3 regions of the Hathewaya histolytica genome follow, and region 1 is predicted to be linked to each of the others. Evidence: a T-box and tRNA genes for the amino acid it is inferred to sense, from the RefSeq annotation. Region 1 holds a T-box; the other regions hold tRNA genes.
What was found. The T-box of region 1 lies ahead of proS (proline--tRNA ligase). A T-box ahead of a tRNA ligase gene usually reads a tRNA of that ligase, here a tRNA-Pro.

Region 1 (5,590 bases):
TCTTACAAAGTTTACTATAGCGCCAAGCTCTTTAGTAAGTTTCCCTATATGAACACATATTATTTCTTCCATTAAAGAAAACATCATGTCAATAGATGCAAACACTGCCTCGAAGGCTCCTACAGATATATCACCCTTCATTAGGGCATCAACCAATAAATAAAGAACTCCCATATATCCAAGCAAGGTTACTATTTTCATTCCTAGTTCCATAAGTCCTGACTTCTTTTCTGCACGCCATATTTTTTTATTAAGCAAACTTAAAGAAGATAGATATAAATCTCTAAAATATCCAAATGCCCCTAAAAGTCTTGTCTCTTTAAAATATTCTCTATCCACTATACATCTTTCGTAATACTCGTATTCCCTTCTTATAGGAGCTGATTCATCTGCAAGTTTTGCGAAAACCTTAACTCTAATAAATTGTGTTAGTGCTAATGGTATAAATATTAACACTAGTGATATAGCAAGCATTGGTTTTAACTTATAAAGGTAGGTTCCCATAAATATAAAATACGGAAGATAAAATGTAAATAATATTGAAAGTATAATTAATAATCTTACACTATTTTGCATTCCTTCATTTGCCTTATTAATATCATCTAAAAACTGAGGATTTTCAAAATTAATGGGATCTATTTTAGCAGATTTTTCGTTTATTACTTTTCCCAAATATCCAATTTGAATTTTAGAAATATTATTAGTCATAAAATTACTAACACCATTTAATATCTCTGATGCTATAAATGCTCCCCCTAAAACACATGCCTTTACTAATAATTCTTTTGTATGCTCACTTTTCCCTATTCCATTTGTAATAGTATCAAAGAATTTCTGAGTCATAAAAGTATTAAATCCAATAGATAATCCATGAAATATGGCTATTATAGTTAATGCTACGGTATATATAGGACAAGCTTTAATAACTATAGGAGCTATTTTTCTTACTACTTCAAAAAGAGAAATATCTTTCTTCTTATGATTATTTATCATACATACCAGCTCCTTTGACTTTCATACATTTTTTCATAACTTCCCTTAATATTCATAAGCTCTTCATGGGAACCTTTTTCTATAATGGTTCCATTGCCTATTACAAAGATCTCATCTGCTAACTTCGTTGAACCAAGACGATGACTTATAAAAATAGTTGTCCCACCCCTACTTATCTCTTTAAACTTTTCATATACGTTACTTTCACTTATAGGGTCTAATGCTGCTGTTGGCTCATCTAATATTCTAAGTGGAGCTTTACTTATAATAGATCTAGCCATGGCTATACGTTGCCACTCTCCTCCAGATATATCTACCCCATCGCTTTTAATCTTACCTAAGGAAGTTTCTACTCCTTTAGGTAATTCTCTTACCACATTATCTAGTTCTATGGTTTTTATAGCTTTATCTATATTCTCTTCATTAATTTCATTTCCCATATCTAAAATATTACCAAGAGCGATATTATCTTTAAATGAAATAAAATATTTTGCAAAATCCTGATATACGACGGAGCATAAAGCCTTAAAATCACTATGACTATATTCTTTTATATTTATTCCGTTTATTAAGATATCACCTTCGAAGTCCTCATATAGTCCTGTTATAAGCTTAGTTATGGTTGTCTTTCCAGCGCCATTAATACCTACAAAAGAATAATGTTTCCCCTCTTCTATAGTAAAGGAAAGATTTTTTAGTATATAATTATTTGTATTAGGATATTTAAATGAAACATTTTTAAACTCTAAAGATTTTAATTCTGAAATATTTTTAGAAGGCTTATCTATTGCCTCCTCTGTTTCCTCTAATATAATAAATTTACTTAAATCCTTTAAGTACTCCTTACTTTCAGCAAGTTTATATAGGTAATAAGTTATTTGCCAAGATGTAAGACTAATAAGGTTAAAGGTTCCATTAACAATGGAAATAAACATACCTATAGTAATCAATCCTGATTGTAATGGTTTTATAAGAACTAATACTGTTAATGTAGATATAATTGTAGTAATTATTCCACTTGCCTTCATCCTTATAAAATATTTTAAAAGAACTTTATATTCACTTTTTCTTGCTGTTTCATACTGCTCCCACCACTTTTTATTTACTTTACTTGTATATCCAAAAAGACTTCTTTCATCTACAGCTTCTCTTCCTAAAAGAACCTCCGATAAATATTGAGCCTTTCTCTGATGTTTTGATACTTGTCTCCCTGCTTCATATCCAGCTTTACCACCTTTTAATGATAAATAGAATAAGGGTATGGAAATCAATAAGATAACTATTGGTGTCCACCATACCTTAGTAGCTAGTACAAAAAGCAGTCCTATGATTCTAAGTATAATAGAAAGTATAGCTAAAACTTCTTTATACGCGTCTTTACATTTAGTTTCAGGATTCTCAGAAACTCTAGATATTAAATCCCATGAATCCTGATTTTCCACATAACTATACTTAAGTTTTGCTCTTTTTTCTGTAATAGCAACCCTCAATTTTCCCCTAAGTTTAAGTTCTAATCTTACTTCAGTAAACTTTACAACTTGCTTTGATATCCAGTTATATGCAATAAATATTATTATTATAGATAATGGCATAAATATATCTCTAAGATTGCCTTTACCACTAACTACTAAAATTGCAGTATCCAAAAACTTAGCCGTTACTAGTATCTGCAAGCTAGGAACTATACTTTCAATGATTACTTGAAGTGCCATAATCATTGCATTCAGTGGTGAATACTTAAATTGAATGAGTATTATATCTTTTATTGTGTAATCTTTCCCCTGTAACTCCATATGCATCCTCCCCATTTATTTTTCAAAGTTAAGTACATTTTAGTTTATATGCATTATAACTTACATTTCCAGTATCTAACTTCCCATAAATACATTCTATCCCACAATTTTCTACTTATCAATATAAAAGAGCATAGACATATGAAAATAATCCATATATCTATGCTCTTATTAATTAAGCTTTTATAATTTAAAATACATATCTTAAAATTAATATGCTCTTCCCCAATAAACCATTTTATCTGCACTCTTTCCGCAGCATACACAAGTATCTCCAAGTTTTTCTTGCTCAAATGGTATACATCTTGAAGTTATGCCTGTTTCTTCTTTAATCTTATCTTCGCAAGCTCTATCTCCACACCACATTGCTTTTATAAATCCTGGCTTATTATCTGCAATATCAACCATTTCTTCTATGGTATGTGCAATATTAGTGTTCTCATCTCTGTGTGCTCTTGCTTTTTCTAGCATACTATTTTGAACATCTTCTAATAATTCTAGAACTTTATTTTCTAATTCATCTAAAGATATTACTATCTTTTCTCTTGTATCTCTTCTAACTAGTACTGCTTGATTTGCTTCTATATCTTTTGGTCCTATTTCAACACGTACTGGAATACCCTTCATTTCACACTCTGCAAATTTCCAGCCTGGCATTTTATCACTACTATCTAATTTAACTCTAACACTCTTTGCAAGTCTTTCTTTTAACTCACTTGCTTTATCTAAAACGCCTTCTTTATGTTGCGCTATTGGCACTATCATAACTTGAGTTGGTGCAATTCTTGGTGGTAATACAAGCCCATCGTCATCACCATGAACCATTATGATTGCTCCAATTAATCTTGTTGTAACTCCCCAAGATGTTTCATGAACATATTGAAGTTTTCCTTCTTTATCTGAATATCTAATATTAAATGCTTTAGCAAAGTTATCACTAAAATTGTGTGAAGTACCAGCTTGGAGAGCTTTACCATCATGCATTAAACTCTCTATTGCATAAGTTGCTTCTGCTCCTGCAAACTTTTCTTTTTCAGTTTTTTGACCCTTAATTACTGGAATTGCAAGTACATTCTCACAGAAATCTGCATAAAGATTTAGCATATCTATAGTTTCTTTTCTAGATTCCTCTAATGTTGCGTGAACTGTATGACCTTCTTGCCATAAGAATTCAGTTGTTCTTAAGAATGGACGAGTTGTTTTTTCCCATCTTACAACAGAACACCATTGGTTATATAGCTTTGGAAGGTCTTTATGAGATTGAATAATCTTAGCATAATGCTCGCAGAATAAAGTTTCAGATGTTGGGCGAACGCATAATCTTTCTGCTAATTCTTCCTCTCCACCATGAGTTACCCATGCAACTTCTGGAGCGAACCCTTCTATATGATCCTTTTCCTTTTGAAGTAAACTCTCTGGTATAAACATTGGCATATACACGTTCTCATGACCTGTTGCTTTGAATCTCTCATCTAAATCCTTTTGGATTAATTCCCATATTCCATAGCCATAAGGACGTATAATCATACATCCTTTAACGCTTGAGTAGTCAACTAATTCAGCTTTTTTAACTATATCTGTATACCACTGAGCAAAATCAACATCTCTTGATGTAATATCTTTTACGAGTTTTTTATCCTTACCCATTACTATCTCTCCTTTGTTGTGATTTATTTTAAATACTAAATTTGCATATAAAAAAACCTCAGTCCCATAAAGGGACCGAGGTATAATCGGCGATGCCACCCTAGTTAATGTACTTTATATGTAAAATACATTCTCTCGTATAATTAACGGATTTACCGCTGTAGCCTACTATTATTTCGGTACAGAACTCCAAGGCTGGTTCAAAATCTTCTTTTAAGAATCTCACAGCATACGATTCTCTCTCTGAAAAAAGTTTGGATTTTTACTATTCCTCTTCATAGTCTTTAAAATTAGTATTTTTATATTATTAAATTATATGATGTAAATATAATTATGTCAATTAATTTTAATGTTTCTTTCTATATAGGTAAACTCCTACTAAGCCTAAAACTGATACTCCAAATCCCATAAGCATAACCATATATTTTTTATTTTCTTTATTTTTTAGTTGTGCATTTGTATTATTATTATTATTCTTTTTAGATTCATCTTCTTTTATACTATTTTCTTTTTTATCTTTAGTATCTTTATTTTCTTTTTCATCTTCGAGATTTTTATTTAAAGATGTAAACTTTAAATTTGAGCTTGTGGTTCCATTATTAGAAGCATAATTATGCCCACTTAAAGTAATATTATTATTTTTAGCATTAAATAGTTTTTCACTCTTATTATGTGCAGAACTATTTTTATTTACTTTATCTTTATTACTTTTATTATTATATTTACCCTCTTTACCACTTTTATTATCTTTGCTATTTTTATTATTTACCTTATTATTATTTTCTTTTTTATCCTTACTATCTTTGTCTTTTGTATTGTTAGTATTATCTCCATTATTATCTTTATTTTTCTCTTTTTTAATACTAAATCTAACTACTTCAACGGATTCATTACCAGCTAAATCTCTAGCTTTTATTAATAATTCATGTTTACCTACTGAAGTTATAATTTCTCCTTTATATGGGTTTGTGCTACCGTCTAAATAAGCTTCTATATATGCACTTTCCTTATTAGTGGTAATTGAAGGAACTATTTTACTTCCCTCTTTATAAACTTTTCCCTCTTCCAATCCTGTTACTTTAATTTGAGGCTTAGCCTTGTCCACTACTACTTCATAATACTGAGAAGTTTCATTCATACATATATCTTTTGCATGT
Region 2 (5,590 bases), 1.0 Mb from region 1:
CATTTAATTCGTGAGTATAGCAAAAGAATTTCTAAATTAGTTAGAGAGGATACTATTTTAATAAGCATTGCAAAAGGATTAGAGGAAGGTACTTTAAAAAGAATGTCTCAAATTATTGAAGAAGAGATTCCATATAATCCAGTTGTCATATTGTCAGGACCTAGTCATGCAGAAGAGGTTAGTATAGGTACACCTACGGCTATAGTAGCATGTTCCAAACAAAGGGAAAAAGCAGAAGAAGTTCAAAACTTATTTATGGATGATAAATTAAGGGTATATACTAATGATGATATTATTGGTGTTGAACTAGGTGGTGCGGTAAAAAATATTATTGCTCTAGCTGCTGGTATCTTAGATGGGGCAGGATACGGTGATAATGCTAAGGCTGCACTAATGACTAGGGGCATGAGTGAAATAATTAGAATAGGCACTAAGCTTGGCGGTGACATTAAAACTTTTTATGGTTTAACAGGTATGGGTGATTTAATTGTAACCTGTACAAGTCTTCATAGTAGAAATAGAAGGGCAGGTATATTAATAGGAAGGGGCTTGTCTATGAAAGAGGCTTGCAGTGAAGTGAGTATGGTAGTAGAAGGGATTAGAGCTTGCAAGTCTATATATGAGCTAAAAGAAAAAATAGGGGTTACAATGCCAATTACAGAAGCTTTATATAATGTACTTTATAAAAACTGGGACGTAAAAGAAAGCATAAAAGATCTTATGACTAGAGACAAGAAAGATGAAATAATAGATTTTTAATAAAATTTGGTTATAAATATTTTTCATACTCAATATATATATACTGTTAGAACGTATATAGGAGGGTATATATATTGGAAAAATTTGATATATATAAAGATATCGCGGAAAGAACTCAAGGTGATATTTATGTCGGGGTAGTGGGTCCTGTGAGAACTGGAAAGTCTACTTTTATAAAGAGGTTTATGGACCTTATGGTAATACCTAACATAGATAATCCACATAAAAAAGAAAGGGCTAAGGATGAATTGCCTCAAAGTGCATCCGGGAAAAGCATTCATACTACAGAGCCAAAGTTTGTACCTAACGAAGCGGTAGAAATTGGGTTTGATGAAAATACTAAATTTAAAATTAGAATGGTAGATTGCGTAGGGTATATAGTAAAGGGAGCTTTAGGGCACAAAGAAGAAGGTAATTCTAAAATGGTCACTACTCCATGGTATGATTATGAAATACCTTTTGAAGAAGCTGCTGAAATAGGCACTAAAAAGGTTATTAATGAGCATTCTACTATAGGGGTAGTAGTTTCTACAGATGGTAGCGTAACTGGAATAAACCGTAATGATTATATTGAGGCAGAAGAAAGGGTTATAAATGAGTTAAAAGTTATAAATAAGCCTTTTATAGTAGTCTTAAATACAAAACATCCTGAAGCAGAAGAAACCTTAGAGATAAAAAAATCTATGGAAGAAAAATATGATGTACCGGTGCAAATAATAGATGCTCTAAACATGACAGAAGAACATATTAAAACTATATTTGAAAAGATTTTAAAAGAATTTCCTGTAAAAGAAATTAAAATTAACATGCCAGAATGGATAGAAAATCTTAATCCTCAACATTGGCTTAAAGTTGATTTCTTAAATGTTGTAAAAGACCTATGTAAGAATATTTTTAAACTTAGGGATGTTAAACAATCATTTAGATTGGTAGAGGAGTTTGATTTTCTAAAAGGATCTAGGCTAAATGAGATAAATATGGGTGATGGTACTGCGAGTATTGACCTCAATCCTAAAGGAGATTTATTTTATAGAGTATTAAGCGAAGTTAGTGAATGTGAAATTAAAGGTGAGAGTGAACTTTTAGGTATTATGAGTGATTTTTATGAGGCTAAGAAAGAATATGATAAAATAAAGAGTGCTTTAAGAGATGTAACAGAAACGGGATATGGCCTTGTAGCTCCTCAATTATCTGAAATGAGACTAGAAGAACCTGAAATTGTAAAACAGGGAACTAGGTACGGGGTGAAATTAAAAGCTAGTGCACCATCACTACACTTAATAAAAGCAGATATTCAAACAGAAGTATCTCCTATTATGGGTACAGAGAAACAAAGCGAAGAACTAGTTAAGTCTATTTTAGAGCAATTTGAAAATGATCCATCTGAAATTTGGCAAAGTAATATGTTTGGTAAGTCTCTTGAAGTATTAGTTAAAGAAGGTCTTCAGAAAAAATTATATAAAATGCCTGAGGATGTTCAAATTAAAATACAAAAAACCCTTGAAAAGATAATTAATGAGGGTAATGGAGGACTTATCTGTATAATATTATAATAATTTATAGGCAATTTGAAAAATCAAGTTGCCTATAAATATTAATAAGTATTTTGAATATTAACTGGGTGTAGCGCAGATGGTAGCGTACAAGAATGGGGTTCTTGGGGTCGCGAGTTCAAGTCTCGCCACTCAGACCATAAGGCAATAAGTATGTATATACTTATTGTTTTTTTGTATTATGAATACCACAGGTTATACCTGTGGTTCTAAAAAGCTTTTAGCTATGAGTAGAAAAAATAAAACCTCCAATGTAAAATGAAAGTAGGTTTGCCGACCACAATCATTAAACAAAGGAGGTATATCCAATATGGATAATAGTAGTTTAGCACATAGCAAGTGGAATTGTAAATATCATATAGTTTTCGCACCTAAGTATAGGAGACAAGTAATATATGGGAAGATAAAAGCAGATATAGGACAAATATTAAGAAAGCTATGTGAACATAAAGGAGTAGAAATAATTGAAGCAAATGCGTGCAAAGATCACATACATATGCTTGTAAGTATACCACCAAAACTAAGTGTATCTCAATTTATGGGATATCTAAAAGGAAAAAGTTCGTTGATGATATTTGATAGACATGCAAATTTAAAATATAAATATGGAAATAGACAATTTTGGTGTAAGGGTTATTATGTTGATACAGTTGGTAGAAATAAAAAAGTTATAGAGGAATATATAAAGAATCAGATACAAGAAGATATAGCATATGAACAGATGAGTTTAAAAGAATATATAGACCCGTTTACGGGTAAGCCAGTAAAACAAGGCAAAAAATAATACCCCTTTTAGGGGTAGCCTGTAAAAATTTTGCGGTTGGCAAGCCGTTCAATGTGCGAGTAGCACAGCCAGTAATATGCCCTTATAGGGCTAAAGCAAGCCACCCGTTTTACGGGTGGTCCTGACTTATAAAAATTTATAGATGTAACAATTTTAAAACTTTGAATATATTAAAAGTGAGTAATAATATTAAGGAGTTTTTATATGAAATGGCAGAATACCTATGTTTCTAAATCTTTGCAATGTAATTTGTTTTTTATGAGAATAATGAAAGAACATTTATATTTTATTAGAAATGCAACTAATAAGAAGGAGAAATTTTTAATTAATAAGAATTTGCAATTAAGCGAAAGAGCTAGGGAGATTTTTTGTAGAACCATATATTTAAGTAATGGACATATTCATAAAAACACAATTAAATATGGGGAATTTATAACCCCATATACTTTGAAGTGTGAAATTAAATCTATGAAATACAATAGAGATCTAATAGACATTAACCTAACAAAGGCTCAATATATGATTTTAAAAAAGAACTATGTAGAAGAGTATATTCCATTAAAATGTGAAGATGATATAGAACATGAGGTAGAAAGGCTTAATTGTGAAGTGTTAAAATTTTTAAAGGAAGTTATATATTTTAAAGAATTTATATATAAAAAATTTATAGACTGCAAAATTTTCTTTAATATTTATCCTAGCTTATTACATCACGTAAAAATGGAGGCAGAATTCTATAGAAAATTAGTGTTAAATCTAGAACATAATAAACATTGTAAAGAAAGTATGTTGAAAAAAGAAAAATTACTTTTTTGGAACCATATAATGGAGGAACATGGAGGCTTTATTTCGGGATTATTAGATAGGAATGAGAGAAAATTAATAAATAAATCAGAAGAATTTGCTAAGAAGTATCATAGATTAGAATACAAAATGAAGCATGAAAAGAATTGTTTAGAAAAAAATATTAGGGACTCTTTAAAACTTACTAAAGATTTTAGGGGGTTCAAGCAGGAAGCAACAGAAGGAATTTTGTGCTGCAAAATCAGGGGTATAATAGATCCGCTTCTTTCTGATCACGTACTAAGAGAAGCAAATCATTTTATTAGAATTTTAGAAGAAATAAAATAGCATAAAATTATTCCTTAAAGGAAAGTATAAGTATGAGATTAAAACATAGGAGGAGGGGTAATATGCAAAAGAACTTCCCAAAAGGGGAATATGAAAAAGCTGTAGAAAAAGCTAAACATTTATTAGGGAAAGGTATAGGCTTTATAGAGGTAACAAATGAAACTGGGTTAAGTGGTGAGGATATAACAAAGATACAAAATAAGATTATTCAAAAGAAGAATGATTAAAGAAAGGAAAACATATGAGTAACGATATAGAAAAATATGGGAAAGAAGGATATAAGCTTTTAAATATAAAAAGAGATATTCAAAAAAATACGGGACAAGAAATATGTAAAGTAGAGCTAAAAGCTTTAGATGGTAAAATTAAAACTCTAGAATATGATGATAACTGTGGGGATGAGGTTGAAAAAATAATATTCACTTATCTAAAAGATAAAGAAACATATTCTTAAAATAAAAAGACCAGAAAATTTAAATTTTCTGGTCTTTTTATTTAAATTCAACTGACAGAATTAAAATAAAGATATATAATAATTAAGGTATTATTTAAGAATTTATAAAGTATCATTAATAGATTTAGGGGGCGTTATAATGAAAAAAGTAGCTATTGTATTTAATGGGGGAACAATTTCGATGAAGGTGGATCCAAAGCTTAAAGCTGCTATTCCGACTTTAAGTGGGGAAGAAATCATGTCTATGGTAACTGGAATTGAAAACTATGCAGAAATAGAAACTTATACCTTTTCGAGCTTGCCAAGTCCTCATGTAACACCAGAACTTATGATGGATTTATCAAATTATATAAAAAAACTTTTAAATAGAGATGATATAATAGGTGTTGTAACTACTCATGGAACAGATACACTAGAAGAAACAGCATATTTCTTAGATTTAACTCTAGATTCTGAAAAACCTGTTATAGTTACGGGATCCATGAGAAACAGTTCTGAACTTGGGTATGACGGACCAGCTAATTTATCAGCATCAATTTGTACTGCTATATCTCCTAAGTCAAAAAGAAGAGGCGTTTTAGTATGTTTAAATGATGAATTAAATTGTGCTAGTGAGGTTACAAAAGAGCACTCAATGCATTTAAATACGTTTAGAAGTCCTGAATTTGGTCCAGTAGGTATAGTAGATAATAATGAGGCTATTTTTTATAGAGATAATTTAAATAAGCAAAAAATTATAACTGATAGTCTAGAAACTAGGGTAGACCTTATAAAGACAGCAGCGGGTATGGATGGAAAATTAATTGATTTTTGTGTAATGGAAGGTGCTAAAGGAATTGTAATTGAGGCCATGGGAAGAGGTAATATACCACCTAAAATGGCGGAAGCTGTTGAAAGAGCTATAAAAAG
Region 3 (5,590 bases), 2.0 Mb from region 1:
TTAATTATATCTGCAGATTATATAGGAAAGGAAAAGATAGAAGGAAAAAATGTAGTAATCATTGATGTTTTAAGAGCAACAAGTGTAATTGTAACTGCATTAAATAATGGATGCTCAAAGGTAATTCCTGTTCTCTCTAAAGAAGAAGCTTTTAGTTACAAGGATATTAGCACTAGAGCGTGTATTTTAGGTGGTGAAAGGAATGCTCTTAAAATACAAGGCTTTAACTGCTCTAATTCTCCTCTAGAGTATTCTAGGGAGATTATAGAAGGTAAAAATTTAATTATTACAACCAGTAATGGTACTAGGGCTATAAGGAATTGTGAATATGCTGATAATGTGTTTATAGGAGCTATGATAAATGCAAGAGCAGTTGCAAAGAAGGTTTGTAATCTAGGACAAGACTTAGTGATAGTTAATTCTGGCACAGATGGAGAGTTTTCTATGGATGATTTCATATGTGCAGGGTACATAATGCAGAAAATTATAGAGATAAAAAATGATGTGGAATTAAGTGACATTGCAAAGACTGCGTTTATATCTTATAAGAATCATGAAGATATACTTAGCTTTGTTAAAGAAGCATATCATTACAAAAGACTAAAGAATTTGGGATTGAATGAAGATTTGAAGTATTGTATGCAGAAAGATATAATAAACAAAGTTCCACAGTGTATAGGTGGCGAAATAAAATAGTTCCCTTTAGGGAACTATTTTATTTATGTAGTTAATAATTCATTAAAATCTTTTATATATTTATCTGCAATAGATTCTATTTCTAGTTTCTGGGACTCTGAGAAGGTATCAAAAATTGCAACAACTTTCATGCCAGCTTTTTTAGCACCCTTTATGGCAGGCAAGATATCTTCAAAAACTATGCAATTTTCTGGAGATATGCCTAATTTTTTTGCGGTATGAAGATATATGTCTGGAAATGATTTTCCTTTTGAAACTTCACTTGTTGTTGTAATTACATCAAAATAGTTAAGTAAACCTTTAGGTTTTAAGCAGGCATATATTAATGGTGTACAGTTACTGGTTGCTAGAGCTATTTTTATGTTACGACGTTTTAAAAGTTCTAAAAGTTTTCTAACACCAGGTTTAAGTTTAATATTTCTAGAGTACTCTTCTAATGCCATAGTAAACCACTGGTCTTGAATTTCTTTTTCACTATAGGGTAAGTTAAATCTCTTTTTAAAATATGAGGCAGTTTTTTCAAAACTTAAATGTTCTACTGCATCTCTTAAATCACTAGGCATAGATATATTGTGAGCATTTAAGTAATCCATATCTATTTTAGCCCATATATCCATAGAGTCGATTAGAGTTCCATCTAAATCAAATATAGCACCATTAATATTATCTAACATATTAGAATCCCCTCTTAAATATAATAATATATTTAGTATATCATGTTTATTTACTAATTTAATGATAAAATAAGAGTCCACGTAAGGGAAATATGGAGTTTTTATAATTTAAATAATATTATAAAAAATAAAAAGGACCACTAAAAGTGATCCTTTGGTCGGGGTGACAGGGATTGAACCTGCGACCTCATGGTCCCAAACCACGCGCGCTCCCATCTGCGCCACACCCCGAAAGACAAGAACAATTATACTAAATTAATTGTAGCTTGTCAACAAAGGTATTTAATTTTTTTGCTCTTCATATCCACGAGTAGGTACAGTTGATACAACAAAACCTACAAAGATTGATACTAAGGCAGGAGTAACTATATTTATATATTGAATATAACGGGTTTTATAAAGTATTACAGCTGTAATTCCTGTAATGGCAACAGTTACTACAAAAAGAAAAATTATAAATTTAGCAAATGAGCTCATTAATTTTTCGTATATTTTGTGTCTCGTAGGACCATTTATTATTGCTCTGAAGATAAAATATGATATTAGTACTAATATTAAATCTAAGAATCCTGAGATAATAAAGTTTTTCACAAAAACACCACCATTTCGAGTTTTATATAATTATTAATATATATTTTTCCCAAAGTGGTGGTTTTTATTATTATATTTATATTTTTTTATTTAATTTATTTTAAATAACTTTCTCCAACCTTGTTTATATCTCCAGCACCTACAGTTAATATTAAATCACCCTCGGTACAATTGTCCTTTAGGTATTTATCCATAGCTTCAAAACTTGGCATATAAAGTGTATCTATATTTTTTTCTTTAATCTTCTGTGCAAGATTTTTGGAATGAACAAGACCTGTATCTTTTTCCCTTGCAGCATATATATCAGCAACTAGAAGTTTATCCACTCCATCAAAACAACTACAGAACTCATTAAATAATGAATAAGTTCTTGTATATGTGTGTGGTTGGAATAAGCAATATATTTTATTATGAGGATATTTTAAGGCTGTTTTAATAGAAGATAATATTTCTGTAGGGTGATGAGCATAATCATCTATAACAGTTACACCATTCTTGACACCTTTAACTTCAAACCTTCTATGGGTTCCATGGAAACTTTCTAATCCATGTTTTATATCTTCATATGGTATGTTTAAGCTTAAAGCAGATCCAATAGTGGATAGAGAATTTAGTATATTATGTTCTCCAGGAACGGATAGGTTTAGCCTAAATAAGTCTTCTCCATCCATAGATACAGTATAAGATGCATTTCCATTATTATTAAATACTATATCTTTTGCTCGTAACGTTCCATTATTTATACCAAAAGTCATAACATTACATTCAGCCTTATCAATTATACTCATAATATTTTTATCTTCTGCATTAGCTATTAAGTAGCCATCTTTAGGGATAATATCTATGAACTTTGAGAAGGCCTCCTTTATGTGATTTATATCTTTATAATAATCTAGGTGATCAGCATCTATGTTTAATATAATGCCTATATAAGGATAAAATTTTAGAAAAGATTCTTTGTATTCACACGCTTCAGTTATAAGATATTCACTATTTCCAACTAGTATATTACCTTTTATTATGTCTAGCTCCCCACCCACTAGTATTGTTGGATCTAATTTACCACTTAAAGCTATGTGGGATACCATAGAAGTAGTTGTAGTCTTTCCATGAGTACCAGATACGGCTATATTGTATTTGTAACTTTTCATTATTTCACCTAGGAATTCTGCCCTATTATACATAATTAGGTTTAATTCCTTAGATTTTATTAGTTCAGGATTATCAGAAGAAATAGCAGCAGTATATACTATGACATCCTTATCTTCTACATTCTTTTCGTTATGACCTATATATATAGAGGCACCTAATGCTCTTAATTTTTCAGTAATATGGCTTTCCTTCATATCAGAACCAGAAACGCTAACCCCATCTTTAAGTAAAATTTCAGCAAGTCCGCTCATACTTATTCCACCTATACCTATAAAGTGAACTTTTTTGTTAGCGTAGTTTATACAATTTAAAGACACAATAATCACTCCCTAATATATTAAAATTATATTTTATATATAAAAACTATAAATAAGAATATACGCTACTAATATAATTATTACATTAATAATTATATACAAATGTTATAAAAAGCAACACAAAAAAGAGAAATTATAAAAAATAAATTAAAAATTTAACTATTTTATGGTTAAAATTATTTTAATGATGTAAAATATAATATAAAACATGAATAATTTTATCATATATACGGAAATAATTCGTTAAAAATTTTTTAAAGGTGATGTTGATGGAAAATAAGTTTACTAGAAATCAAAGGGTAGCTGCGATAACAAAGGTTTTAATTGAAAATCCTAATAGGATAATAAACTTAAATACTTTTACGAATACTTTAAATGCGGCAAAATCTACTATAAGTGAAGATATTGTCATAGTAAGAGAATGTTTAGGTAAACTTTCCATGGGAAAAATAGAAACAGTATCTGGGGCATCAGGGGGTATAAAATATATACCAGAAATAAGTGATAGGGAAGGACAAGAATTTATTGAAGAGTTGTGTACTATGCTTATGGATAAAAATCGAATAATACCAGGTAACTTTCTTTATATGACGGATTTACTTTATAATCCGAGGATAATAACCAAGGCAGGAGCTATTTTAGCGTCAAAGTTTAATCATTTAAATTTAGATTGTGTTATAACAGTTGAGACTAAAGGCATTCCATTAGCTTATGAGGTGGCAAAATGCTTGGGTGTTAAACTGGTTATAGTTAGGCATGACACTAAAGTTACTGAGGGTACAACGGTAAGTATTAATTATGTATCTGGATCTACTAAGAGAATCCAAACTATGACACTTTCCACAAAGTCAATAGATAGAGGAAGTAAGTGTTTATTTATAGATGACTTTATGAAAGGTGGAGGAACTGCTACGGGTATAATAAATCTTCTTACAGAGTTTCAATGTGAGCTCTTAGGTATAGGAGTATTGATAGAACAAATAGATGATAAGGAAAAATTAGTAAAAGATTACATATCCCTAGTGCAATTTCAAGGTATCACGGAAGAAGGAGAAGCGATTTTACTACCTTCATGTAAAAAATAAAATTAATTTAAATAGTATAATATGTACAACACTGTAATTTTACAAAAACATTTCTAGTTATTTAAAAAAATTTAGAATTTTTTAAACAATTAGAAGGAAAAATGTAATTTGTAGAGAATAGATATATAAAGTAACTGTTTTGGAGGTGGACCTATGCAAATTACAGATGTAAGAATAAGAAAAATTTCTGCAGATAGTAAAATGAAGGCTATTGTATCAGTAACCTTCGACGGAGAATTTGTTGTACACGACATTAAGGTTATAGAAGGAAAGAATGGACTTTTTATAGCTATGCCAAGCAGAAAAACACCTAATGGAGAGTTTAAAGATATCACTCATCCAATAAATACTGATACAAGACAAAAAATACAAGATTCTATTTTATCGGAATATGAAAAGGTTAAAAATCAAACTGAAACAGAAGAATGTCAATGCGAGTGTCATTGTCAATGTGAAGAATAAATTTAAAAGGAGTTGATGCTCCTTTTTATTTTTTTGTACTGGTGAGGTTTTTGAGTGCATTTTATTAAAGTAAATTATTAAAAGTTTTTTTATAAGGTTGAAAATATATAGCTTATAAAATATAATATAAAGGGATTTTTATATTTATAAAATATATTAATGTAAAAAATAGATGAATGAGGTGTTCAATTTGTGTAAGTGTGCTATTATATTAGCAGCAGGGGAAGGCAAAAGAATGAAATCAAGCCTGCCAAAAGTTTTACATAAAGTTTGTGGAAAAGAAATGGTAAACCATGTTATAGATAATCTGAAATCAGCAGGAATACAAGATATTAATTTAGTTGTAGGAAAAGGTGCTGATAAGGTAAAAGAAGGAACTAAAGACAGAAAAATTACTTATTCATTTCAAGATAAACAATTAGGAACAGGTCATGCTGCAATGTGTGCACAAGAATTTCTTAGTAATAAGAAAGGAACTGTAGCTATTTTTGTGGGCGATGGACCTCTTATCACTAAGCAAATGGTAGAAAAACTATTCGAATTTCACACAGATGGAGAATATAAAGCTACTGTCATAACATCTATTCTAGAAGAACCAGCTAAGTATGGAAGA

Region 2: it has a tRNA-Pro gene. The T-box ahead of proS (proline--tRNA ligase) is inferred to sense a tRNA for this amino acid. The anticodon was not compared.
Region 3: it has a tRNA-Pro gene. The T-box ahead of proS (proline--tRNA ligase) is inferred to sense a tRNA for this amino acid. The anticodon was not compared.

Annotation. Positions count from the first base shown of each region.
Region 1 is NZ_LR590481.1:510,265-515,854, reverse strand. Features, by position in the region: gene FGL08_RS02360 (ABC transporter ATP-binding protein) at 1-993, opposite strand, end outside; gene FGL08_RS02355 (ABC transporter ATP-binding protein) at 990-2,786, opposite strand; gene proS (proline--tRNA ligase) at 2,997-4,433, opposite strand; T-box leader at 4,501-4,721, opposite strand; gene FGL08_RS02345 (S8 family serine peptidase) at 4,780-5,590, opposite strand, start outside.
Region 2 is NZ_LR590481.1:1,526,351-1,531,940, reverse strand. Features, by position in the region: gene FGL08_RS07530 (NAD(P)H-dependent glycerol-3-phosphate dehydrogenase) at 1-759, shown strand, start outside; gene spoIVA (stage IV sporulation protein A) at 834-2,312, shown strand; tRNA gene FGL08_RS07520 (tRNA-Pro) at 2,377-2,452, shown strand; gene tnpA (IS200/IS605 family transposase) at 2,623-3,096, shown strand; gene FGL08_RS07510 (DUF2935 domain-containing protein) at 3,301-4,227, shown strand; gene FGL08_RS13405 (hypothetical protein) at 4,290-4,454, shown strand; gene FGL08_RS07505 (hypothetical protein) at 4,469-4,681, shown strand; gene FGL08_RS07500 (asparaginase) at 4,821-5,590, shown strand, end outside.
Region 3 is NZ_LR590481.1:2,512,442-2,518,031, reverse strand. Features, by position in the region: gene FGL08_RS12175 (2-phosphosulfolactate phosphatase family protein) at 1-696, shown strand, start outside; gene FGL08_RS12170 (HAD family hydrolase) at 720-1,370, opposite strand; tRNA gene FGL08_RS12165 (tRNA-Pro) at 1,526-1,601, opposite strand; gene FGL08_RS12160 (hypothetical protein) at 1,653-1,961, opposite strand; gene murC (UDP-N-acetylmuramate--L-alanine ligase) at 2,057-3,430, opposite strand; gene purR (pur operon repressor) at 3,700-4,515, shown strand; gene spoVG (septation regulator SpoVG) at 4,669-4,977, shown strand; gene glmU (bifunctional UDP-N-acetylglucosamine diphosphorylase/glucosamine-1-phosphate N-acetyltransferase GlmU) at 5,168-5,590, shown strand, end outside.